Regions from separate parts of the Mesorhizobium sp. B4-1-4 genome, predicted to be linked through region 1. Evidence: predicted binding sites of a transcription regulator. Region 1 holds the regulator's gene; the other holds the start of a gene.
The links. The regulator PhoB, encoded in region 1, activates phosphate uptake and scavenging genes when phosphate is short. The targets are predictions, from matches to a motif close to TGTCATNNANCTGTCAT.
Positions count from the first base shown of each region.

Region 1 (5,776 bases):
ATGCCGGCGAGATTGGCGGCCTCCGGATTGCCGCCGATGGCAAAGACATAGCGGCCGAAACGGGTGCGGTTGGTGATGAAGGTCATGATCAGCCCGACCGCAACCGCCATCAGCACCGGAATGGCGACGCCGTGAGCGATGAACAGGCCGCCCTCGGGCACGGTGATGTTGTTGGCGGCGGCGTATCTGTTCACGATGCCGATCGGCCACGGATAGGAGTTGGCCAGCCACACCGCGCCCATGATGGCGGCGCAGGTGACGGCGCCAAGCAGCGTCTCGGCCCAGATCGGGCGCAGCGGGAAACGGAAGCGCTTGCGTTGCACCCGCCCGTTGAAAAGCGCAAACACCACGGCGAGGCAGGCGACGATGCCGATGATCCAGCTCCAGGTGGCGCCGACCGATCCGGCCGGCCCGCCTCCCATCAGCTGGAAGGTGGCGTCGAGCGGCGCCACGGTCTGGCCGCTGGTGACCCACCAGGCAGCGCCGCGCCAGACCAGCAGACCGCCCAGCGTGACGATGAAGGCCGGCACTTCGAGATAGGCGATGATGAAGCCCTGGAAGGCGCCGATCAGCAGGCCCAGCACCAGGCCAATGACAAGCGCGAGCACCCAGATCCACGGATTGCCGAGTTCAAGCCCGACGAACCGAACCAGGAAATGCACCTGGGCAAAACCCATGACCATGCCGATCAGGCCCTCGGCCGAGCCGACGGACAGGTCGATGTTGCGCATGACGATGACCAGCACCATGCCGCAGGCCATGATGGCGACCGCGGAGCTTTGTACGGAGAGGTTCCATAGATTGCGCGGCGTGAGGAAGGTGCGGCTGTCGAAATCGAGCGGATTGACGCCCAGACGCAGGCTCGAAATCACGTGCAGCCCCACCCAGATCAGCAACAGGGCGCCGATCATGCCGAGCATGCGGGTGTCGATCTCGGTTGCCTTCAGGAAGCGGGCGACCGCGCCGAGTTCCGAGGCGCGTGCGGTATCGACCTGCGGCGGGTTGGACGTCGTGTCGGTCATGATTTCCTCCCACTGGCCGCCGTCTGGCGCGGACGCCGGAGCCCAGCCTAGAAGCTATCCGCCTGATGCGGAAACACAAATCTTTTTGAGAAAACGCCGCGGCTTTGAGGCAATTCCAGGAAAGTGCGTGGCGGTTTCCGTCCGGAATTGCGGGAAACAATGGGCTGGAACGGTTCAGCGATTCAAGAAACACTGAAACGTTCCAGGGCCGCGGCGTCTATATCTGAGAGAAACAGGCCAGCTTAGTTGCAGGCCGCGACGGTGCCGGCGGCGACGCCCGCGCAGACTTCGTCCTTCTTGATCCAGCCGGCATCGATGACGACGTTGAGATTGTCCTTGGTGATGGCGACCGGGGTCAGGAACAGCGACTTGACGGTGTTGCCGCCAGGCGTCGTGAAGTCCTTCACGCCGGCGATGTCGGTCATCTTCTTGCCGTCGGCCAGCTGCGAGGCGATCTCGGCGGCATTCCTACCGAGCTCGCGCGCGTCCTTCCACACCGACACGGTCTGAGTGCCGAGCGCGATGCGGTTCAGCGCGGCATGGTCGCCGTCCTGGCCCGACACCGGCACGGTGCCGGCAAGGCCTTGCGCGGTCAGCGCCGCGACGACACCGCCGGCGGTGCCGTCATTGGCGGCGACCACGGCGTCGACCTTGTTGTCGTTGGCGGTCAGGAACTGCTCCATGTTCTTCTGGGCGTTGGCTGGCAGCCAGCCGTCTGTATAGGCCTCGCCGACATTCTTGATCTTGCCGCTGTCGATGGCCGGCTTGAGCACTTCCATCGAGCCCGAGAACAGGAAGTCGGCATTCGGATCGGCGCCCGAGCCCTTGATGAAGACATAGTTGCCTTCCGGCTTGACCTTGAACACCGCGCGGGCCTGCATGCGGCCGACTTCCTTGTTGTCGAAGGTCAGGTAGAAGACGTCCTTGTTCTCGATCAGGCGGTCATAGCCAACGACCGGAATGCCTTCGTCCAGCGCCTTCTGGACGGCCGGGCCGATGGCCGAGGCATCCTGCGCCAGGATGATCAGCGAATTGGCGCCCTGCGAGATCAGACTCTCGACATCGGTGAGCTGCTTGCCCGGATTGGACTGCGCGTCGGCGGAGATGTACTTGTCGCCTGCGGCCTCGATTGCCTTCTTCATGGCGGCCTCGTCGGTCTTCCAGCGCTCTTCCTGGAAGTTGGACCAAGAAACGCCGATGACCTTGCCCTTCGCCTGCGCGACCGACGCGAGCGTCAGTGACATGGCGACACCCGCCAGGATGGCGACTGCGAATCTCTTCATGATATCCTCCCTGCGCCGCGTATGGCGCGACCAAACTGACCCGAAGGCCGGCACAAAGGCTCTATTTTTTCGAGCCTCAAAAAAAATAGTGATGCATCGCCGGAAGGCTGTCAACAATGATTCTGATGGATTTTGAGGGCCGAGAACTTTTTTCGAGCCCCGCAATAAATAAATGACATCGCCGGCCGCTTCTGCCAGTATTTGATCTGTTGCCGCAGTGTTCGAGGGGCACGACGAGCCGCGGCGACCGGGAGGATATTGGAAAGGCATGTCGGTCGGAATCCGCCACGACGATCTGCGCCGGCGCAACCGCGCAATGGTGATTGCGGCCGTGCGCCGGGCCGGCCAGCCCTCGCGCACCGAAATCGCCGCGACCACCGGCCTCAGCCACTCCACCATATCGGCGATTTCCTCCGATCTGATCGGCGAAGGTATCCTGGCCGAAGGCAAGCCGAGCGAGGCCGGCGCGCTCAAACGCGGCAGGCCGCAGGTCGGGCTTGGCCTCAATCCGGAAGCCGCAACGGTGATGACCGTGGTGCTGTCGCTGAATTTCCTGTCCGTCGCCGTCATCGACTATGCCGGCCAGGTCATATCAGAGGAACAGCGCCGGCTGGACACGCTGACCATGTCGCGCGATGCACTGATCGGCGAATGCGTCGCCATCGTGCGGCGGCGCCTGGAGGATCCCGACCTCGACGTGCGCAGCGTCGCCCGCATCGCGCTGGCGATCCAGGGCATCACCGACACCGATGCCCGGGCAATGCTGTGGTCGCCCATCACGCCGCAGACCGACATCGCCTTCGCCGACATACTCGAAGCCGAGTTCGGCATCCCCGCCACCGTGGAGAATGACTGCAACATGATGGCGGTGGCGCTGCGCTGGCGCGATCCGGAGCGTTACCGCGACGACTTCATCGCCATTCTCCTTTCGCACGGTATCGGCATGGGCCTGGTGCTGAAGGGCGAGCTCTTCACCGGCACCCATTCCTCGGGCGGCGAATTCGGCCACATGATCCATCGGCCAGGCGGCGCGCTCTGCCGCTGCGGGCGGCGCGGCTGCGTCGAAGCCTATGCCGGCAATTACGCCATCTGGCGCAACGCCAGGCAGCTCAGCGAGGACACCGAGCCGGTCGCCGATGTCAGCGACGCGCAGATGCGGGCGCTGGCGGCGACGGCGCGGCAAACGGACGGGCCCGAGCGCGAGGCCTACCGCAGGGCCGGCGAGGCGCTGGGCTACGGCCTCGGCAGCCTGTTCGCGCTGATCGATCCCGCCCCCGTCGCCATGGTCGGCGTCAGCGCCGCCGCCTTCGACCTGATCGAGCCGGCATTGCGCGAGGCCATCGCCCAGACCGCCGGCGGCCAGCACTCGAAATCGATTTCCTTCGACACCGAGCCCAACGAGTTGCCGCTGATCCGCGAGGGCTGCGCCATGCGGGCGCTGACCTTCGTCGACCAGGAGATTTTCGCGCCGGGCATGCAGGCGAAAGCCGGCTCCGGGAAGAACGTGGCCTGAATAAAGTCGCGCTCAATCCTCGCGGATTGCATACCCCGCACCACGAATGGTGCGGATGACGTCGGGCATGCGGCCGTTATTGACCGCCTTGCGCAACCGGCCGACATGCACGTCCACCGTGCGCTCGTCGATATAGATCGTCTCCCCCCAGACATTGTCGAGCAGCTGGCTGCGCGAGAACACCCGGCCGGGATGACGCATCATGAATTCGAGCAGGCGGAATTCGGTCGGCCCGAGCCGGATCTCGCTCTTCTTGCGGTAGACGCGATGTGATTCGCGGTCGAGCACGATGTCGCCCACCTTGAGCACGCTGGACAGCACTTCCGGCTTGGCGCGGCGCAGCAGCGCCTTGACCCTGGCCATGAATTCCGGTGTCGAGAACGGCTTGACCAGATAATCGTCGGCGCCGGTCGAAAGGCCGCGCACGCGGTCGCTTTCCTCGCCGCGCGCCGTCAGCATGATGATCGGCAGCCGCTCGGTCTCGGGCCGCATCCTTAGCCGGCGACAGAGTTCGATGCCGGACACAGCCGGCACCATCCAGTCGAGCACCAGGAGGTCGGGGACGTTCTCCTGCAGGCGAATCTCCGCCTCGTCGCCGCGCGGGACCACCTCGACCTGGTAGCCTTCCGATTCCAGATTGTAGCGGAGGAGCACGCCGAGTGGCTCCTCATCCTCCACCACCATGATGCGTGGCGCGATCATCGACTGGTCACCTCTAAGGCAATTCCAGGAAAAGTGTGAAGCGGTTTTCCGTCCGGAATTGCATGGAAACAAGAGAGAGAGCGGTTTTCCGTAAAACGGTGAACCGCTCTGACGATCAAGCCGCCGGCGCCGACATCGCCGTTTCGTCCTGCTTCGGACGATTCGCGGGCAACTGCGTACCGGTCAGCACATAGTAGGCATTCTCGGCGATGTTGGTCACATGGTCGCCGATGCGCTCGAGATTCTTGGCGCAGAACAACAGATGCGTGCAAGCCGTGATGTTGCGCGGATCCTCCATCATGTAGGTGAGAAGTTCGCGGAACACGGAGGTGTATTTGACGTCGATACGTTCGTCATCGGCGCGCAGCTTGGCGAGGGCTTCGGCATCGTGCGCCGCATACTCCTCGATCACGCCCTGCACCTGGATCAGCACCAGCTGCGCCATGGCGTCGATGGAATGCGACAGGTCGCGCGGCGTGGTGGACAGGCCGACCGTACCGACGCGCTTGGCGATGTTCTTGGCAAGGTCGCCAATGCGTTCGAGGTCGCCGGCCATGCGGATCGACCCGACGACATGCCGCAGATCGTCGGCCATCGGCTGGCGCTTGGCGATCAGCGTGATGGCGCGGTCGTCGAGTTCGCGCTGGCGCGCGTCCATGATGACGTCGTCGGAGACAACGCGCTGTGCCAGCGCGTTGTCGGAGTTCAGCAGCGCCTTGGTGGCGCCGCCGACCATCGAGCTGGCGAGATCGCCCATGTCGCTGATCAGCCTGCTGATCTGTCCGAGATCCTCGTCGAAAGAAGCGACTGTGTGTTCGGCCATGATCCTGGTCCTCGTATGCGTGAGATCAGCCGAAGCGGCCGGTGATATAGTCCTGCGTGCGCTTCTCGCGGGGCGATGTGAAGATCTTCTCCGTACGATCGAACTCGACCAGCTCGCCCAGATACATGAAAGCCGTCTGGCGCGACACGCGCGCCGCCTGCTGCATGTTGTGGGTGACGATGACGATCGTGTAGTCGGCTTGCAGCTCGTCGATCAATTCCTCGATCTTGGCGGTCGACAGCGGGTCGAGCGCCGATGCCGGCTCGTCGAGCAGGATGACCTCCGGCTTCACCGCCACGGTGCGGGCGATGCAAAGACGCTGCTGCTGGCCGCCCGAAAGGCTGAGGCCGCTGGCGTTGAGCTTGTCCTTGACCTCGGTCCACAGAGCCGCGCGCTTCAGCGCCTGCTCGACACGGCCGTCCATCTCGGCCTT
Region 1 covers NZ_CP083950.1:4,404,748-4,410,523, forward strand. The annotation lists gene FJW03_RS21130 (sugar ABC transporter permease) at 1-1,022, opposite strand, end outside; gene xylF (D-xylose ABC transporter substrate-binding protein) at 1,265-2,305, opposite strand; gene FJW03_RS21140 (ROK family protein) at 2,574-3,818, shown strand; gene phoB (phosphate regulon transcriptional regulator PhoB) at 3,831-4,520, opposite strand; gene phoU (phosphate signaling complex protein PhoU) at 4,636-5,343, opposite strand; gene pstB (phosphate ABC transporter ATP-binding protein PstB) at 5,369-5,776, opposite strand, start outside.

Region 2 (5,776 bases), 1.5 Mb from region 1:
CGCGCGAGCAGTGGCGTGCCGGCGGCATCCTGGCGCAGTTCCTGCCGCAGGCGTCCGAGCGCATGCGCGTCCCGGACCTGCATGGCGGCGATGGCGATCCGCGCGAGGAGATCCATGATCCCACGGACAATTCCTGGCAGGAATTGCTGGCGCTGCTCGGCACCATCGAACCGACGGAACTGATCGATCCCACGATCGGCGCCGAGCGGCTGCTTTACAGGCTGTTCCACGAGCACGGCGTGCGCGTCTTCGGCGGCGTCCCCGTCGCCGACCAGTGCTCATGCTCCAGGGACAAGATCCGCGGCATCCTCGAGGGCTTCTCCGCGCAGGAGATCAGGGACAGCACCGAGGACGGCGGCATCCATGTCGCCTGCGAATTCTGCTCGAAGCAATATGACTTCGACCCAGCGGAATTCGCGGCGGCGAAGTGAAATACCGGCCTTCTCCCCTTTCACGGGAAGAAGGTGCCGGCAGGCGGATGAGGGCAGCGCAACCTTCGGCAGTGATCGCGCGGATCCACTCAGCGCTTGTATGTTCTCACGAGCCGCCGCCCTCATTGCCCTGCCGGGGATTTCTCCCCGTATAGCGACGCCATCGCAGCGGACCTCGCCAATCGCCGAGGTCTAATTCACGGTCCGCTTTGTCCCCGGCAGGTCGAGCGAGAAGGCGGGGATGGCGATGTCGAACGTCTCGCCGCGTTTGTTGCGCATCGTGTAGTGCCCGACCATGATCCCTGACGGCGTCGAGAGCGGGCAGCCGGACGTGTATTGATAGCTGTCGCCGGGGTTGAGTTCGGGCTGGTCCCCGACAACGCCCGGCCCGCGCACCTCCTCGACCCGGCCCGCTCCGTCGGTGATGTGCCAATAGCGCGACAGAAGCTGCACGAACTCGTCCGACTGGTTGTCGATCGTTATCTGATAGCCCCAGACGTAGCGGTTCTCCGAAGGGTCCGAACGATCCTCGAGATAGAACGGCCTGACCTGCACTTCGATGTTGCGCGTGACGGCGCGGTACATGAGCGGCTCCAAAACAATCCGGTACCTTTCGGCGCTCCCAGCGAGCAGGTCAACGTGCGCGTCTTGTCGCGCGTGACCCTGAAAGGCAGGTGGCGGCAAAGAATGTCATTTAAGTGACACATGACGATGGTGGTGTGCGCGCACGGGCGACTCGGCGCTCTGCCGACCTGTTGAAACGGCCGTCACGCGCCGTCTTTTCTGGAGTAACCAGATATCGATGGAACTCACTCTCATAGCCGCCTCGCTCTCGACCGCACTCATCCTTTCAAATGCCGCCAGCATTGCGCTCGCTACCTCACAGCTGAAACGGCGCACCACGATCGCACCGCCAGCCGGCAGATCGCTGCCGGTGTCGATTATCGTACCATCGCGTGGCGTCGAGCCGTTCACGCACGAGACACTGGAGCGCGCCTTCTCGCTCGACTGGCCGCGCTATGAACTGATCTTCTGTGTCGCCCATGCCGACGATCCGGTGGTCACGCTGATCCGTGCCGCCATGGGGCGCTTTCCCAAAGTGCCAGCCCGCCTGTTGATCGGCGATGATCGGATCAGCGCCAATCCCAAGCTCAACAATTGCGTCAAGGGCTGGGAAGCGGCGCGCCACAACTGGGTCATTCTTGCCGATTCCAACGTGCTGATGCCGAGGGACTACATTCAGCATTTGATGGCGGCATGGCGGCCGGATACCGGCCTTGTCTGCTCGACGCCGATCGGTTCGCGGCCCGATGGCTTCTGGGCTGAGGTCGAATGCGCCTTTCTCAACACGCTGCAGGCGCGCTGGCAATATGCCGGCGAGGCGCTTGGGCTAGGCTTTGCCCAGGGCAAGAGCATGCTGTGGAACAAGCCCATGCTGGATGCCAATGGCGGCATTCGCGCGCTGGCCGCCGAGATCGCCGAGGACGCCGCCGCGACCAAGCTGGTGAACGGGCTTGGCCTGCGCGTCAATCTCGTTGCCGCGCCTTTCGAGCAGCCGCTCGGCCGGCGCACGCTTGGCGAGATCTGGTCGCGCCAGGCCCGCTGGGCTCGCCTGCGCCGCGTCACCTTCCCGCTGTTCTTCGCGCCTGAAATCCTGACTGGTGCCGTGGTGCCGCTGCTGCTTGCGCTGGCCGCGGCGGCAAGCGCCGGCTTCAGCCTGCCGCTCACGGCCATCGCCGTTTTGGCGGCCTTCTACCTTCCGGAATGTGCCCTGGCCTGGTCCAAGGGCTGGTACCTGTCATCGCGCATCGTCGCGGCGATCATGGTGCGCGACCTCATCCTGCCGGCGATGTGGGCACGTGGCTGGCTCGGCGGCGCCATCGACTGGCGCGGCAATGCGATGACCATCGGCACCAAGGCGACCGAACTGGAGGAGACGCCGTCGAGCGCCTGATAGCCCCGTGCATGAAGCCCCGCGTAGGCAGGCCTTACTTGGTCGCCTGCAACGCCTGCGCGATGTCTTCCAGAAGGTCGTCGGTATCCTCAAGGCCGACCGACAGCCTGAGCGTACCTGGCCCGATGCCGAGTTCGGCGCGGGCCTCGTCCGTCAGGTTCTTGTGGGTGGTCGTCGCCGGATGCGTGATCAGGCTCTTGGCATCGCCGAGATTGTTCGAGATCAGCACGATGTCGAGCGCGTTCTGCAAGGCGAAAGCCGCCTGCTTGCCGCCCTTGACGTCGAGGCAGATCAGCGTCGAGCCGCCCGACATCTGCTTCTTGACGATATCCGCCTGCGGATGGTCGGCGCGGCCGGGATAGATCACGCGGGCGATCTGCGGCTGCTCGGCGAGGAAGTCGGCGATCTTGCCGGCGCTTTCCGTCTGTTGGCGCACGCGCAGCGGCAGCGTCTCCAGGCCCTTCAGCAGCGTCCAGGCATTGAAGGGCGACAGGCTGGGGCCGGTATGGCGGAAATAGTCGTGCAGGTTCTTGTCGATCCACTCCTTGTCCGACAGGATCACGCCGCCCAGACAGCGGCCCTGGCCGTCGATGTGCTTGGTCGCCGAATAGACAACGATGTGGGCGCCGAGCTGCAGCGGCTTCTGCTGCAAGGGCGTGGCGAAGACATTGTCGACGACAAGCCGTGCGCCGATCGAATTGGCGAGCCCGGCGACAGCCGCGATGTCGACCACTTCCAGCGTCGGATTGGTCGGGCTTTCCAGGAAGAACAGCTTGGTGTTCGGCTTCACCGCCTTTTCCCAGTTGGCGATCTCGGTGCCGTCGACCAGCGTCGCCTCGATGCCGTAGCGCGGCGCCAGCGTCTCGACCACCCAGCGGCAGGAGCCGAACAGCGCGCGCGCCGCCACGATATGATCACCAGCCTTGACGCTGCACAGAAGCGCGGCCGTCACCGCCGCCATGCCGGATGCCGTGGCGCGGGCATCCTCGGCACCTTCCAGCGCGCACATGCGCTTCTCGAACATGTCGACGGTCGGATTGGCGTAGCGAGAATAGATGAAGCCCGGTTCCTCACCCTTGAAGCGGGCTTCGGCGGCCTGCGCCGTTTCATAGACATAGCCCTGGGTCAGGTACATCGCCTCGGAGGTCTCGCCGAAGCCGGAACGCAGGGTCCCGCCATGCACGAGGGCTGTCTGAGGCTTCCAGTTGCGCTTCTTGGTGCTCATTGCTTTTGTTCCAGACACAAAAAAACCGGCCGCGAAAGTCGCAACCGGTCCATACGGCCTTGCGGCCCGACGGTCCTTTAGCGACTTGTTTAACGTGGCTGCAAGCCGACCGGCCAAATCACCACGGGATAACGACCCTTTAGACCCGCGCCACGCTTGCGTCAATTGCCGGCTTCATTAAGAGGGTTGTACCAGACCTCGCCCGGCCTTCGAGCGGAGCTAGACTTTGCGGCAGACAGGCATTCTTCCCGATCAGGACATTTCGGCGCTGTTCCAGTCCGGCGCGCTGAAGTCGCCACGCGCGCTCGATGCCGACCAGATCCAGCCGGCGAGCCTAGATCTGAGGCTCGGCGACAAGGCTTGGCGGGTTCGGGCTTCCTTTCTGCCCGGTCCCAACCACAAGGTTTCGGAAAAGCTCGACCGGCTGAAGCTGCACGAGATCAGTCTGACCGACGGCGCCGTGCTCGAAACCGGCTGCGTCTACATCGTGCCGCTGCTCGAAAGCCTGGCATTGCCAGCCGACATTTCGGCATCGGCCAATCCGAAAAGTTCGACCGGGCGGCTGGACATCTTCACCCGTGTCATGACCGACCGAGGGCATGAGTTCGACAAGATCGCCGCCGGCTATACCGGTCCGCTCTATCTGGAAGTCAGCCCGCGCACCTTCCCGATCGTCGTGCGCACCGGCTCGCGCCTGTCGCAGATCCGTTTCCGAACGGGCAATGCGCTGCTCTCGGAAGCCGAACTGCATGAATTGCACCGCGCCGAGATGCTGGTCGCCACCGAACCGCCGAACATTTCGGGCGGGGGCATCGCGCTGTCGATCGACCTCAATGGCGACAGTGACGGGTTGATCGGCTATCGCGGCAAGCATCACACCGGTCTCGTCGATGTCGACAAGCGCGCGGCGCAGGATGTCCTCGATTTCTGGGAGCCGATCCACAAGAGCGGCGCCGGCGAACTGGTGCTCGATCCCGATGAGTTCTACATCCTCGTCAGCCAGGAAGCGGTACATGTGCCGCCGCTCTACGCCGCCGAGATGACGCCGTTCGACCCGCTGGTCGGCGAGTTCCGCGTCCACTATGCCGGCTTCTTCGATCCGGGCTTCGGCCATTCGGCGGCCGGCGGCACCGGCAGCCGGGCCGTGCTCGAAGTGCGCAGCCACGAAGTGCCGTTCATCCTCGACCATGGCCAGATCGTCGGCCGGCTGGTCTACGAGCACATGCTGAAGCGGCCGCAGGCGCTCTACGGCACCGATCTCGGCTCCAACTACCAGGCGCAGGGCCTCAAGCTCTCAAAGCATTTCCGCGCCGCGCGCTGAGGTTTGCACTGCCAATCTCCCCCCTCGTGGGGGAGATGCCCGGCAGGGCAGAGGGGGGCGCGAAGGAACGCTGCCTTCGTGTTTTGATACACAAATGAAGACTTCCGAAGTCTGAACTTTGATAAAATTGATAGGTCGGCGGGACAGCGCCCCCCTCTGGCCTGCCGGCCATCTCCCCCACGAGGGGGGAGATCACACTCTCAAAGCGCCTTCACGACCACACTCACCGGCTGCTCGATCTCCAGCGGATTGCGCAGCGGCAGTCCGAAATCCCCGGCCTCGATCTCGAACACGTCGCCGGCCTCGGTCTTGATGCCATCGGCGAAGGACAATGTCGCCGTGCCGAACATATGCACATGCACATCGCCCGGCTGGCGGAACGCCGAATATTTGAAATGATGGTGTTCGAGATTGGCGATGGTGTGCGACATGTTGGCTTCGCCCGACAGGAACGGCTTTTCCCACAGCGTCTTGCCGTCGCGCACGATGCGCGATGTGCCGCGGATGTCGGAAGGCAGCTCGCCGATCAGGATCTCCGGCCCGAATGAGGCGTTGCGCAGCTTGGAATGGGCGAGGAAGAGATAGTTCACGCGCTCGGTCACATGGTCGGAAAACTCGTTCGACAGCGTGAAGCCGACGCGGAACGGCGCGCCGTCGTCGCCGATGACATAGATGCCGGCGATCTCGGGTTCTTCGCCGGCGTCCTTGGCGAACGCCGGTGACTGGAGCGCGGCACCCGGCGCCACCGCCATCGTGCCGTTTCCCTTGTAGAACCATTCCGGCTGCACGCCGACCTGGCCTTTCGCCGGTTTGCCGCCTTCCAGGCCCATGCGGAACATCTTCAT
Region 2 covers NZ_CP083950.1:5,896,583-5,902,358, forward strand. The annotation lists gene FJW03_RS28250 (Hsp33 family molecular chaperone) at 1-431, shown strand, start outside; gene apaG (Co2+/Mg2+ efflux protein ApaG) at 624-1,016, opposite strand; gene FJW03_RS28260 (ceramide glucosyltransferase) at 1,234-2,385, shown strand; gene FJW03_RS28265 (O-succinylhomoserine sulfhydrylase) at 2,420-3,610, opposite strand; SAM riboswitch at 3,668-3,745, opposite strand; gene FJW03_RS28270 (2'-deoxycytidine 5'-triphosphate deaminase) at 3,837-4,931, shown strand; gene araD1 (AraD1 family protein) at 5,132-5,776, opposite strand, start outside.
Region 2: a site for PhoB is predicted at 1,120-1,136, ahead of FJW03_RS28260 (ceramide glucosyltransferase). Genes of this name have one in related genera too.